One region of the Bacillus safensis genome, then DNA from elsewhere that is predicted to be linked to it. Evidence: a T-box and tRNA genes for the amino acid it is inferred to sense, from the RefSeq annotation. Region 1 holds a T-box; the other holds one or more tRNA genes.
The links. A T-box is a leader RNA that pairs with one kind of tRNA and senses whether it is charged. The one in region 1 lies ahead of glyQ (glycine--tRNA ligase subunit alpha), so its partner is inferred to be a tRNA-Gly.
Positions count from the first base shown of each region.

Region 2: it encodes a tRNA-Gly, which carries the amino acid that the T-box ahead of glyQ (glycine--tRNA ligase subunit alpha) is inferred to sense. The anticodon was not compared.

Region 1 is NZ_CP154909.1:2,272,404-2,279,841, forward strand. Features, by position in the region: gene AAYR28_RS11645 (pyruvate, water dikinase regulatory protein) at 1-736, opposite strand, end outside; gene AAYR28_RS11650 (helix-turn-helix transcriptional regulator) at 762-1,400, opposite strand; gene glyS (glycine--tRNA ligase subunit beta) at 1,568-3,613, opposite strand; gene glyQ (glycine--tRNA ligase subunit alpha) at 3,606-4,493, opposite strand; T-box leader at 4,605-4,782, opposite strand; gene recO (DNA repair protein RecO) at 4,822-5,592, opposite strand; gene AAYR28_RS11670 (YqzL family protein) at 5,628-5,771, opposite strand; gene era (GTPase Era) at 5,920-6,825, opposite strand; gene AAYR28_RS11680 (cytidine deaminase) at 6,818-7,216, opposite strand; gene AAYR28_RS11685 (diacylglycerol kinase family protein) at 7,330-7,438, opposite strand, start outside.
Region 2 is NZ_CP154909.1:563,387-570,824, reverse strand. Features, by position in the region: rRNA gene AAYR28_RS02825 (23S ribosomal RNA) at 1-800, opposite strand, end outside; rRNA gene AAYR28_RS02820 (16S ribosomal RNA) at 983-2,531, opposite strand; tRNA gene AAYR28_RS02815 (tRNA-Gly) at 2,663-2,736, opposite strand; tRNA gene AAYR28_RS02810 (tRNA-Arg) at 2,748-2,824, opposite strand; gene gltP (glutamate-aspartate/proton symporter GltP) at 3,194-4,444, shown strand; gene AAYR28_RS02800 (S66 peptidase family protein) at 4,480-5,499, opposite strand; gene AAYR28_RS02795 (DMT family transporter) at 5,562-6,437, opposite strand; gene AAYR28_RS02790 (AzlC family ABC transporter permease) at 6,735-7,438, shown strand, end outside.

The sequences.
Region 1 (7,438 bases):
AGTTAATGCGGTCAACCACTTTTTCAAAATACTCTAGTTCCTCTTTAATCCGCTCAATGTTCGCATAAATAGCGCGATCATTTAAACCAAGAGATTTTAAACGCTCTTTGCGAATATGATTTAGTTTGTCTGGACTAATTTTTAAACCGATACATTTCTTCGGATCAACTGAAAATAACTCTTCTGGCGGATCAACTTCAGGTACAATTGGAACGTTCGCTACCTTCAGCCGCTTATGTGCCAAATATTGAGATAATGGTGTCTTGGACGTGCGTGATACACCAATGAGCACAATATCAGCCTTTAGAATACCTCTTGGGTCTCTGCCGTCATCGTATTTCACAGCGAACTCGATGGCTTCTACCTTTTTAAAATAGTCCTCATCTAATTGACGTACACGACCCGGCTCATGTTTCGCTTCATTTCCATATGCCGTTTCCATTTTATCAATGAGCGGACCGATGATGTCATAATAAACGACACCGTTTGCTTCTGCTTCCTCGATTAAGAATTGGCGCATTTCTGGCACAACAAGAGTAAAGCAGACGATCCCATTATCTGCTTTCGCCAGTGAAATGACTTCTTTAATCGTACCAACATCTTCTACATACGGGATTCTTCTAATATTTGAATGGTCTGATGAGCCGCCATCAAATTGGCTAAGTGCCGCTTTGACCACGAGCTCTGCCGTTTCTCCAACTGAATCTGATACCACAAAAATTACGCGATTACTCATAACATCCCCTCGCAGTCTTCTGTCATTAGATTATTTCGTTCTCCGATAAGCTGACAAGTATTTTCGTCATATTTGTTTTCGTAATTCTTCCGACCACTTCAAAGCCTTTATCCGTATCTTTTATCACAGGAAGTGCATCTATTTGCTTTTCAATCAAGTGCTTCGCCACATCCATAATGAAATCTTCCTTGCGGCAAACGGTGATGTTCGGCATTCTTGTCATAATAATATGGACAGGGATAGATGGAAGCTCCTGTTTCCCTATACTTGCGCGAAGGAGGTCTTTTCTGGATAACACGCCTGTTAAAATAGAGTGATCGTCCACAACGAATAATGTGCCCACATCCTCTAAAAACATCGTACAAATCGCATCATAAACCGAAACATTCTCATGTATTACCACTGGAATGGATTGAAAGTCTTTCACTTGAAGTTTTTTCAGCTTATCTGCGAGAAGCTGCGTGCCTGTTTTTCCTGTGAAAAAGTAGCCGACCCTTGGTCTTGCTTCTAAAAAGCCTGACATTGTTAAAATGGCTAAATCCGGTCTGAGGGTCGCCCTTGTTAAGTTCAGCCGATCGGCGATATGCTCTCCAGTGATCGGACCATTCTCTTTGACAATCTGTAAAATCTGCTCTTGCCGTTTATTTAACTCGATTGTACTCACCACCTTTAAATAGAGAGAGCGAAATCTTTATTTTATGTATATCATTTTCATAACTCATCATATTATAGCGCATCTTTGTCCGAATGAAACAAAAATCCACTCAAAAACCTTGAATTAAATGAGTAAAAAACGATTGCCCTTCGGAAAAGGCAACCGTTCTTAGGTATTTATTTTACAATTAAATTGTTCATATTCGCAAATGATTGAATGACTTTGGCTAGTTTGACCATTTGTGCTAAACGATTTCGCTTCAGTTTTTCATCATCCGCATGAACCATTGTATGATCGAAATAATGAACAATCGGTGTTTTTAACGTATCCAGCGCCTCAAGTGCCAAGCTGTATTGTCCTGCTGCTACATGTTCCTTTACAGCTTTCTCTACTTGCTGATACGCCTCAAACAGCTTTTGCTCATGTTCATTTTCAAACAGTTCAGGCTGAATCTCTGCATCTTCCCCTTTTTTACTGATTGAAATGACGCGTCCCAATGCTTCAGCCGTTTCTTTGAAGCTTTCTTGTTTCACACTCTCTTCAAGAACAGCTGCTTTTTTGACGACTGCATATGGCTCAATATTTTCAACATCCAGCACTGCATCAACAACATCATGGCGGATATGCTCTGCTTGAAGAACATATTTTAAACGATGCGTTAAAAATTCAATCAGAGCAGCTTCATGTTCTGCCTTTACTTGTGCAAGTGCTAGCAGCTCTTTAAATGAAATATTCCAATGACGGTCGAGCAGGATTTGAACGATACCGCTCGCTTGTCTTCTAAGTCCATAAGGGTCTTGAGAACCCGTTGGGATCACATCAATTGAGAAGAATGAACAAATAGAATCAAGCTTATCTGCTACTGCCACAATCGCACCAATCAAAGTGGATGGCGCCTCGTCACCAGCAAAGCGCGGCATATAGTGCTCGTTGATGCTTCTTGCTACTTCTTCATGTTCACCAAGAGCTCTTGCATATTTCTCACCCATGATTCCTTGTAATTCTGGGAATTCATAGACCATTTGAGTCACAAGGTCAAACTTCGAAATACTTGCTGCTCTCGCCACACGTTTAGTGGTTTCGTCATCTGCTCCGACATGCGCCGCTAGACGGGTTGCAATGTCTGTCACTCTCTTCAGCTTGTCGCCGATTGTTCCAAGTTTCTCATGGAATACCACTTTATCAAGCTTTTTAATATTGTCTTCAATCACTAGTTTTTCGTCTTCTTTATAGAAGAATGCAGCATCTGATAAACGCGCACGAAGTACTTTTTCATTCCCTCTTGCGACATTTTCGAGCGCCTCACTGTTTCCATTTCTGACTGTAATAAAGTGCGGCAATAATTCCCCTTGCTCATTTTTTACAGGGAAGTAGCGCTGATGCTCTTTCATTGTCGTCACCAATACTTCTTCCGGCAATGCAAGAAACTCTTCTTCAAAGGAACCAGACAGCACAGTTGGATATTCTACAAGGTCGTTCACTTCTTCTAAAAGTTCAGGATCAACAGGAATGACCCAGCCTTTTTCTAAAGATAGCGCATCTAGCTGTTCAGTAATGAATTGTTTTCTTTTCTCTGAGTCTGCAATCACAAATTGATCGCGCAAAGTTTGTTCATAGGAAGCAGGTGTGTCAATGCTGGCTGTCGTTCCAAGGAAACGGTGTCCTCTAGTCTCACGGCCGCTTTTCACCCCAGCAATTTCAACAGGTACAATCTCTTTTCCAAATAAACAAACAATCCATTTAATCGGACGGATATAGCGTAAATCCTCGCTTCCCCATCTCATGTTCTTTGGAAAACTTAATGAAGCGGCGATTTCACCTAACGCTGGCAGAAGGTCTTTGACTTGCTTTCCTTCTTGAAACTTTTGGACATGGACATAATCCACTCCTTTGATCTCTTTGAAATAGAGATCATCTGTTGAAGCACCTTGTCCTCTTGCAAAGCCTTCAGCTGCTTTTGTCCAATTGCCTTCAGCATCTTGGGCAATCTTTTTAGCTGGGCCTTTTGCTTCTTCTTTGATGTCTTCTTGTTTTTCTGCGACACCTTTCACAAGTACAGCAAGACGTCTAGGTGAGTTAAATAAAGAAGTCTCTTCGAATGAAATATTTTGCGTTTCAAACCATGCTTTTACTTTCTCACCCAGCTGCTTTGTGCTCTCTGGCATGAAACGAGCCGGCATCTCTTCTAAGCCGATTTCAAGTAATACATCTTGTTTATTCATGAGAAGCCGCCTCCTCTTTTAGCATAGGGAATCCCAGTTTTTCGCGTTCTTCATAATAGGTTTTGGCTACTTTTCTTGCTAACTGACGCACTCTTCCGATATAACCAGTTCGCTCAGTCACAGAAATAGCACCCTTTGCATCGAGCAGGTTAAACGTATGAGAGCATTTGAGGACATAATCGTATGCCGGGTGAACAAGCCCTTTGTCCATTTGGCTATGTGCTTCTTTCTCATAGGTTGTAAATAGCTCGAACAGCATGTCAGTATTAGATGTTTCAAATGTATAAACAGAGTGCTCGTATTCAGCCATTAAGAATAAATCTCTGACCGTAAATCCGTCTGTCCATTCAAGATCGAAGACATTTTCTTTGTCCTGGATGTAAGAAGCAAGACGTTCAATACCGTATGTGATTTCAACAGAAACGGGCTTACATTCTAAGCCGCCGACTTGTTGGAAATACGTGAACTGCGTAATTTCCATCCCATCAAGCCATACTTCCCAGCCAAGTCCTGCACAGCCAAGAGATGGATTTTCCCAGTTATCTTCCACAAAACGAATATCATGTTTCAGCGGGTCAATGCCAAGTGCCTTCAATGATTCAAGATATAGCTCTTGAATATTGTCAGGTGATGGCTTAATGATCACTTGAAATTGGTGATGCTGATACAATCTATTTGGGTTTTCTCCATATCTGCCATCAGCCGGGCGTCTTGAAGGCTCTACATAAGCTACCTTCCACGGCTCTGGGCCGATGCTTCTGAGGAACGTGTATGGACTCATCGTTCCGGCACCTTTTTCTGTGTCATACGCCTGCATTAATACGCAGCCTTCATTTGACCAATGCTTTTGCAACGTCAAAATCATGTCTTGAATATTCAATGATTGCACCTCCATCTTTTCTAGACCAACCGCTATGTATGGCGGGTGGGATGAGAACCTTGTAAGAGAACACAAAAACTCCCGTCTCTATGCTCGCAAGGTTCTTGCAAACATAGGGACGAGAGTTTTTCCCGCGGTTCCACCCTATTTGCTGGTGTAGTAGCACCCAGCCGCTTTGTTTTACGTTGCTCAAGAATGCCTTTCGTTACGCCTCCATCCTTAGCTCACACCGCCCTAAGGTCGCTTTTATGGATTTTACGTAAGTACTTCTTTCTGTCAATGCAACATATTTTATCTTAGATGATCTTACAAAAAGTCATGGGAGATGTCAACTTTTGTTTTCCCCGCCCATTAGCTTTTTCATGGATTCCATCTGATTCATGAATTTTTTTGATTTTAAATAGAGGCCGGAATATTCGTCATAGTAGTGATCAAGCACTTGACGAATTTCTTGTTTCGTCTGCTGTTTCACATCAACCTGACCAAGCCTTGATAAATCAAAATAATGAAACAAACGGAGCAGCCTTGCAGCTGCGGGGGATAAGGGCAGTTTATATGGATCTTTCGAAAAACAATTTTGGCAAATGAAGCCGTTATCTCTTATTGAGAAATGGAACTGCCCTTCTTTTTGACCACAGTGCACACATTGATCAAGTTCAGGCTTCATCCCCATCACTGATAACATTTTGACCTCTACGATAAATAAAATAATATCAGCATCTGTACCTTCGTTGAGATGACGCAGAGATTGAAGCAGAAGCTCAAACAAATAAGGGTTTGGCTTTTTTTCTTCTGTCCCTTTATCCATCAATTCCGTCATATATGCGGCATATGCGGTCAGAAATAAGTCTTCCCGAATGGCCCGCATACTTTCAATCATTTCGCCTTGCTGGAGCGTTCCAAGTCCTGTTGATGATTGGATCAGGAAGGTTCCGTATAAAAACGGCTGGCTTATGGCTGACAGGCGGCTGTTTGATTTTTTTGCGCCTCTTGCCATGACACCAATTTTCCCATGTTCTCTAGTGAGCAGCGTGACAATTTTGTTTGTTTCGCCATAATCTGTTGTTCTAAGGACGATTCCTTCACTTTTAATGAGCATTTGTCTACACTCCGAGCATTGGAGGGGGTCAAGAATTATAAGATTGGAAAATCAAATCGTGCTATCTCTTCTTCAAGTACATCGGGTCTTTCCAGGTTCTCCTTTTCTAACTCTTTGAAAAGCAGATACGTGTCAACGCTTCCTGTTTGTGAAAATACGTTCCATGTAAAATTCAACATAAAAACCCCACCTTTCTTTATTAGAAGCAGCAACGCTACATCCAACATATTAATTTTATCTTGACCAGGCTACCTCCATTTCATGATAAACAATTTTTACTAATCGAACCGCACCATTGTCAGATTTGCTGACAAATGCAGCGATTTTTTAATATTCGTCTTCTCTAAATCCAAAATCACGCAGGTGAGTGGATTTATTACGCCAGTCCTTCTGAACTTTGACCCAAAGCTCTAAATACACTTTTGAGCCTAGAAGTGCTTCAATATCTCTGCGCGCTTTTTGTCCCACTTCTTTTAACAAGCTGCCACGTTTACCAATGACGATCCCTTTTTGCGAATCACGTTCTACGACAATGGTCGCCGCGACATGAATCTTGCCATTTTCATCTGGCTTAATCGATTCAATCGCAACCGCAATACTGTGCGGAATCTCTTCTCTCGTTAAATGCAGCACTTTTTCACGAATTAATTCAGAAATAATAAACCGTTCTGGATGATCTGTTACTTGATCTGCCGGATAAAATTGAGGGCCCTCTGGAAGATAACCTTCAATCTGCTGAAGAAGCGTGTCGATATTGTTTCCTTCAAGAGCTGAAATTGGCACAATTTCCTTGAATGGGTAACGTGTGCGGTATTCATCAATTAAAAGGAACAGTTCATCTGGATGAATTTGGTCAATTTTATTAACGACTAGGAACACCGGTGTAGATGTTTGCTTTAGTCGTTCAATGATGAATTCATCACCTTTGCCATAGCCTTCCTGTGCGTTAATCATAAACAAGATCAGGTCGACTTCCTTCAGTGTATTTTGAGCCACCCTCATCATAAAATCACCAAGCTTATGCTTAGGTTTATGGATCCCCGGTGTATCGATAAAGATCGTTTGTGATGTGTTTGTTGTCAGAACACCTTGCACTTTGTTTCGCGTCGTTTGGGGCTTATCGCTCATGATGGCGATCTTTTGTCCAATGACACGATTAAGAAAGGTTGATTTCCCTACATTTGGTCTTCCAATAATTGATACAAATCCTGATTTGAAGCTTTCGTTAGTCATTTAAATCCTCCGGTGAAAATGCGCCTGGCAATAGTTCGTTTACTGTTGTTTCGTATATATGTCCTTTTAAGTTCGTTAGAATCAATGGCATATCAGGTGCACATAGCTCTGAAATGACCTGTCTGCATGCGCCGCACGGCGAAACAGGACGGTCTGTATCAGCCACCACTGCTAACATTTGAAAAGATGTAATGCCTTCTGAATAGGCTTTAAAAAGTGCTGTTCTTTCCGCACAATTACACATACCATATGCTGCATTTTCAATGTTGCAGCCGCCATACACTTTTCCATTATTCGACAGTAATGCTGCACCGACTTTGAATTTAGAATAGGGTACATATGCAAAATCTCTTGCTTTGATTGCTTCTGAAATCAACTCTTGTTTGTTCATTCCTAGTTCCCACTTTCAGAAGAAATGGTACCACTGTCACATTTATATTTTACATAATTCACGTGACATTTTCACGCCCATTTCTAAAAATGTTAATAAATAGTAATATTGTTCTATTGCATGATCTTCGGTAAGAAGATGATCAACCCAATCATAACCGAAATCGCGGCGTAAACGCAAACAGCGCCTGCCGCAGCGTCCTTCGCTCTCTCTGCAAGCGGG
Region 2 (7,438 bases), 1.7 Mb from region 1:
CTTTTCAACGTGCGTGGGTTCGGGCCTCCATTCAGTGTTACCTGAACTTCACCCTGGACATGGGTAGATCACCTGGTTTCGGGTCTACGACCACGTACTCATGCGCCCTATTCAGACTCGCTTTCGCTGCGGCTCCGCATCTTCTGCTTAACCTTGCACGGGATCGTAACTCGCCGGTTCATTCTACAAAAGGCACGCCATCACCCGTTAACGGGCTCTGACTACTTGTAGGCACACGGTTTCAGGATCTATTTCACTCCCCTTCCGGGGTGCTTTTCACCTTTCCCTCACGGTACTGGTTCACTATCGGTCACTAGGGAGTATTTAGCCTTGGGAGATGGTCCTCCCGGATTCCGACGGAATTTCACGTGTTCCGCCGTACTCAGGATCCACTCTGGAGAGAACAACATTTCAGTTACAGGGCTGTTACCTTCTTTGGCGGGCCTTTCCAGACCTCTTCGCTTATATCGTTCCTTTGTAACTCCGTATAGAGTGTCCTACAACCCCAAGAGGCAAGCCTCTTGGTTTGGGCTGTTCCCGTTTCGCTCGCCGCTACTCAGGGAATCGCATTTGCTTTCTCTTCCTCCGGGTACTTAGATGTTTCAGTTCCCCGGGTATGCCTTCTCATACTCTATGTATTCAAGTATGGATACTACTCCATTACGAGCAGTGGGTTTCCCCATTCGGAAATCTCCGGATCAAAGCTTGCTTACAGCTCCCCGAAGCATATCGGTGTTCGTCCCGTCCTTCATCGGCTCCTAGTGCCAAGGCATCCACCGTGCGCCCTTTCTAACTTAACCATTTCTTACTTTAGAAAGAATCACTATGTGTGATGAACTTTGCATTGCATTCAATGTGAATGTATTACTTATTGTTATCTAGTTTTCAAAGAACAATCCTGTCTCGCTAGAGACATGTTTTGAAGGAATGATCCTTCAAAACTAAACAAGACGAAAACGTACGCTGCTCCATATATCCTTAGAAAGGAGGTGATCCAGCCGCACCTTCCGATACGGCTACCTTGTTACGACTTCACCCCAATCATCTGCCCCACCTTCGGCGGCTGGCTCCATAAAGGTTACCTCACCGACTTCGGGTGTTGCAAACTCTCGTGGTGTGACGGGCGGTGTGTACAAGGCCCGGGAACGTATTCACCGCGGCATGCTGATCCGCGATTACTAGCGATTCCAGCTTCACGCAGTCGAGTTGCAGACTGCGATCCGAACTGAGAACAGATTTATGGGATTGGCTAAACCTTGCGGTCTTGCAGCCCTTTGTTCTGTCCATTGTAGCACGTGTGTAGCCCAGGTCATAAGGGGCATGATGATTTGACGTCATCCCCACCTTCCTCCGGTTTGTCACCGGCAGTCACCTTAGAGTGCCCAACTGAATGCTGGCAACTAAGATCAAGGGTTGCGCTCGTTGCGGGACTTAACCCAACATCTCACGACACGAGCTGACGACAACCATGCACCACCTGTCACTCTGTCCCCGAAGGGAAAGCCCTATCTCTAGGGTTGTCAGAGGATGTCAAGACCTGGTAAGGTTCTTCGCGTTGCTTCGAATTAAACCACATGCTCCACCGCTTGTGCGGGCCCCCGTCAATTCCTTTGAGTTTCAGTCTTGCGACCGTACTCCCCAGGCGGAGTGCTTAATGCGTTAGCTGCAGCACTAAGGGGCGGAAACCCCCTAACACTTAGCACTCATCGTTTACGGCGTGGACTACCAGGGTATCTAATCCTGTTCGCTCCCCACGCTTTCGCTCCTCAGCGTCAGTTACAGACCAGAGAGTCGCCTTCGCCACTGGTGTTCCTCCACATCTCTACGCATTTCACCGCTACACGTGGAATTCCACTCTCCTCTTCTGCACTCAAGTTTCCCAGTTTCCAATGACCCTCCCCGGTTGAGCCGGGGGCTTTCACATCAGACTTAAGAAACCGCCTGCGAGCCCTTTACGCCCAATAATTCCGGACAACGCTTGCCACCTACGTATTACCGCGGCTGCTGGCACGTAGTTAGCCGTGGCTTTCTGGTTAGGTACCGTCAAGGTGCGAGCAGTTACTCTCGCACTTGTTCTTCCCTAACAACAGAGCTTTACGATCCGAAAACCTTCATCACTCACGCGGCGTTGCTCCGTCAGACTTTCGTCCATTGCGGAAGATTCCCTACTGCTGCCTCCCGTAGGAGTCTGGGCCGTGTCTCAGTCCCAGTGTGGCCGATCACCCTCTCAGGTCGGCTACGCATCGTCGCCTTGGTGAGCCATTACCCCACCAACTAGCTAATGCGCCGCGGGTCCATCTGTAAGTGACAGCCGAAACCGTCTTTCATCCTTGAACCATGCGGTTCAAGGAACTATCCGGTATTAGCTCCGGTTTCCCGGAGTTATCCCAGTCTTACAGGCAGGTTACCCACGTGTTACTCACCCGTCCGCCGCTAACATCCGGGAGCAAGCTCCCTTCTGTCCGCTCGACTTGCATGTATTAGGCACGCCGCCAGCGTTCGTCCTGAGCCAGGATCAAACTCTCCGAAAAAGTACAAAACCGAAGTTTTGCTTTTCGCCAGTTTGACTGACTACCTATGAAGTTTCATAGGATTTTTTTATAAAAACTCGAATTAACAGGTACGTTTTGTCTTGTTTAGTTTTCAAAGATCATGTTCAAAATGGAGCGGGTGATGAGAATCGAACTCACGACATCAGCTTGGAAGGCTGAGGTTTTACCACTAAACTACACCCGCGTGGTTTGTATTGGCGCGCCCGAGAGGAGTCGAACCCCTAACCTTTTGATCCGTAGTCAAACGCTCTATCCAATTGAGCTACGGGCGCTTAATCAGGCGACTTAATTATCTTAACATATCGTTTTTCTTAAGTCAACATCTTTTTAAAATTTGTTTGCCGCATGTGTGTGAACGTCTGCGTTTCAAATACGTCATCAGCGACGAATAAAAATATACCATGAATCACATAAAAGGGTCAATACATTTTTCTAAAAAAGTTTCATGTTTTTTAAAATTGATTTTTTCTTAGATCAATAGACATGTAATAGCCCTATTTTCTTCTCTTTCTTCATAATTCCAATGATTCTTAAATAAAATCTTTCTAAATACAAAGGAGGACAAAACATGGCCACATAGAATTTTTATTTATTGGAAAATTCTTAATACTTTTCCAGACATTTAAAGGAGGTAGGAGATGATGAAAAAGTTTATCGCTTTTCAAATCATGATCGCTTTGGTGATAGGAGCTCTTATCGGCCATTTCTTCCCTGACTTCGGAATGGCACTCAGGCCAATTGGAGATGGATTCATCAGGCTGATTAAAATGATCGTTGTTCCAATCGTTTTCTCAACCATTGTAATTGGTGCAGCCGGCAGCGGCGGCATGAAGAAAATGGGCAGCCTTGGATTAAAGACGATCATTTGGTTTGAGGTCATCACAACCATCGTTCTTGGGATCGGATTATTATTGGCAAACGGGCTAAAGCCTGGGGTTGGCCTCGATTTCTCTAAATTAGCTAAGAAAGATATTGGGGAATTAGATGGTTATACTGAGAAGGTCGTTGACTTTAAACAAATGGTATTAGATATCATTCCAACCAATATCGTCGATGTTATGGCTCAGAATGATTTACTTGCTGTCATTTTCTTCGCCATCTTATTTGGTGTAGCGGCAAGCGGCATCGGTAAAGCTTCTGCTCCTGTTCTCACCTTCTTTGAATCAGTGGCACAAATCATGTTTAAGCTCACACAGATGGTGATGGTGACAGCACCTATTGGGGTTCTTGCATTAATGGCTGCTTCTGTCGGCCAATATGGCATTGTTTTATTAATCCCAATGATGAAGCTTGTCGGGACTGTATTTTTAGGATTATTCATTATTCTCTTTGCTTTATTCCCTCTGGTCGCACTGATCTTCCGTTTTAACTACTTCGAAGTATTAAAAATGATTTGGGATTTGTTCCTTGTTGCCTTCTCTACTACGAGCACTGAAACTGTCCTTCCTCAATTGATGGAACGAATGGAGAAATACGGGTGTCCAAAAAGAATCGTTTCCTTCGTGATTCCATCTGGTCTTTCTCTCAATTGCGATGGATCAAGTTTATATTTATCGGTTGCCTGTGTATTCCTTGCACAAGCGTTTGGTGTAGACATGAGTCTGTCACAGCAGCTTTTGATGATGCTGGTTCTTGTATTAACGAGTAAAGGTATTGCAGCTGTGCCATCCGGTTCACTCGTTGTTCTTTTGGCAACCGCTCATGCAGTCGGTCTTCCAGCAGAAGGCGTCGCCATCATAGCCGGTGTTGACCGAATTATGGATATGGCACGAACAGGCGTGAATGTTCCAGGGCATGCCGTAGCATGTATTGTCGTATCTAAATGGGAAAAAGTATTCCGTGAGTCAGCGTGGGAAGTTCCTAAAGCTGGTGAAGAAACAAAAGGGATGTAATGTTATATGAAGGAAAGGGTTCACCCTTTCCTTTTTTATGCTAAAAATGTTTGCTTTAGTACGGCTTTTCCTTGAGGTTGCAGCTGCACTTCTGCATATGCCCCATTAATCAGCGTCATTTGCGGCGGGACATGCCCACAATCTATATCGTAAAAAATGGGGATTTGTAGTTCCTTTTGTAATTCTTCATATACATCCTGATACTGATACCCTTCAACAGGCACATCTACTGCACTTCTCCCAAACATCATACCTGAACAGTGATCAAACCACCCTGCTAGTTTTAATTGAACAAGTGATCTCTTCACGCTTGCAGCATTTAATTCACAGTTTTCGAAATACCAGAGAATTGGTTCATCTTTTATGAATATTTTCTGAAAAGTTTTGACGTCCCCATAAGGTGTCCCTGCTAAATGACGTATGACATCAATGCAGCCACCCAGCAGTCTTCCCTTTACTGTCTTTTCTTGTTGATCAATCGTATGCCATGAGGTCGATTCTGTTAAATGAAAGACATGTTTAATCGGATCGTCACGCTTCCATTCCTTTTGATACATAGATGAAGAAAACTGACTTATGTCCATTTCGCCTTTTGTTGAAAGTACTTCTTCCCACATGACAGTCGTTTGATCAAGTTCTTCTCCCTGAAGATCTACTAAGTTCGGCCCATGCGCTGTAGCAATGCCTGTTTTTAATGTCAACGCCAGCAGGAGTGCACTCGTATCTGAGTATCCTAGAATCCACTTTTTTTGCATGGATGAGAAATCAAGGTGCTCTAACACTTCCATAAGCAGCTGTCCTCCCCATGGCGGGATGATGTGATCAATCTCCTCACATGTCATCATGTACTGAAGTTCGTTTGCTCGTTCTATCGCAGGGGCAGATTTTGCCTTTTCCTGATGCCAGACCGTCTCTCCACATATAACATCATAGCCTCTATTTTTCATTCGTTCACATGAAAGCTGAAACATGTCATGCAAAGATGGCTGTACACCTGAGGAAGGTGCTGTAACGCCAATTGTTTGTCCTTTTTGCAAATACGGAAATTGTATCATTGTGCTTCCCTACCCTCTCTCATTTATAAAGAAGATGCCCCTGTTAGAAGGGACATCTTCTTTTATTCCTTTTGACGCAGTACAGTATAGACTCCTACAAAGATACATAGAATCCCAATGAATGAGCGTATCCCCATCTCTTCACCTAAAAGCAGCCAGCCGAGAGCTGCCCCTACGATCGGTTGAAAGAAGAAGAACAGACCTCCGCTCGAGGCATCCATCAATTGAAGCCCTCTATTCCACAAAAAGAATGCTAGAGCTGTTGAGATGATGCCTAGATAAAGAATACCGCCCCAAATCTCCGGCCTGGCCATCTGCTCCACATCTAGATGAGGTAAACGAAATAAAGCAGGTGGTGTTAAGACAATGAATGCAATGATGATCGCATATGTGGTCGTCACGACTTGAGGGTATTTTCCTGGAACTCGTTTCAGCAAAACAGACATCAGCGCCCAAGTTAAAGCAGCGAAAACTAATGAAAGACCGCCAACAAATTCATCTGTTTGCACTGCGACTGGTCCAATCATGAGCCATACACCTGCTGTCGCAAGCAGGATGGATGCGCACTTTCGAACAGTCATGGCTTCTTTTAATAGAAAGAACGCAAACAGCACCATAAAAGCAGGGGTCGCAGATGTAATCACAGCCCCCATTTGTGCCGACGTATACATGGTGCCAATTTCTTGGGTCACAATTGATAGGAAATTTCCGATCAATCCGATCATGACAACAAGCGGGATATCTTTTTTATCTAATCGAAAGGAATAGCCCAAGCGCCAGATGGTGCACACCAGCACGATTCCTGCTACAGCATATCTCATCCATACAAGCTCAAGCGGCGGAACCACCGCTACTGTTACTTTGACAACAACGTACATGCCGCCCCAAATACTTGCAGCGATTGCTAGGTAAAGGGCGCCTATATATTTTTCCTTCATCTTTTCCCCTCCGTTACTGGATATATTGACCGCCATATCCACAAACGGAGATCACTCTCCGTTATGGACGGAGGGTGTTTGGTACATCATGTTCAAATAAAGGCTTCCATAGCATTGTCGTCACCTCATTTGTTTTTATTTTCAGACTACTTTATAACAAATTCTGGTTGACTTCAATCCTTTTTTGTCACCATTTTTCTTCATATAATAGAAGATAAACGGGTATTGACATGCTGAATTCGTTTTCATATAGTAAGTAAAACTATAGGTGGCCACGAAGAAAAGGAGTAGAGGACGTTGGATATTGAAGCGAGGAAACACATTCCCAGCACGGAACATGAACCGTTTCTTGAGGGAATAAAAGATTGTGTGCCAACCCTGCTCGGTTATATGAGTATTGGGTTTGCCTTCGGAATTGTTGGAATTAGCGCACAGTTAAGTATATGGGACATTGCGCTTTTATCGATTTTTATTTACGCAGGTGCTTCACAGTTTATTATCTGTGCACTGCTTGTGACAGGGAGTCCCCTTTCTGCTATTATTTTCACCACATTTATTGTGAATCTGCGTCATTTATTGCTCAGCCTGACGCTTGCTCCTCATTTTACACGCTACTCTGTGAAACAAAATATTGGGTTCGGTCTTTTGCTGACTGATGAATCCTTCGGTGTAGCGATGAATAAATTAGCGCAGCAAGGAAAGCTGAATAACAGGTGGATGCACGGACTGAACATAACAGCGTATTTATGCTGGATTGCAGCCTGCATACTTGGCGGCATTTTTGGACACTGGATTTCAAATCCTGAAGCGCTTGGTCTTGATTTTGCTTTATCAGCGATGTTTGCCGCACTGCTAGTCCTTTCGTTACAGACAGTACCCAAAAATAAGTTAACTCATCGCCTGTCGCTTGTGTTGTATATGGTCGTTGCCATGTTTGTTCTGCTTCATTTTGTTCCATCACATGTGGCTGTTCTCATAGCTACTGTACTTGTCGCAACCAT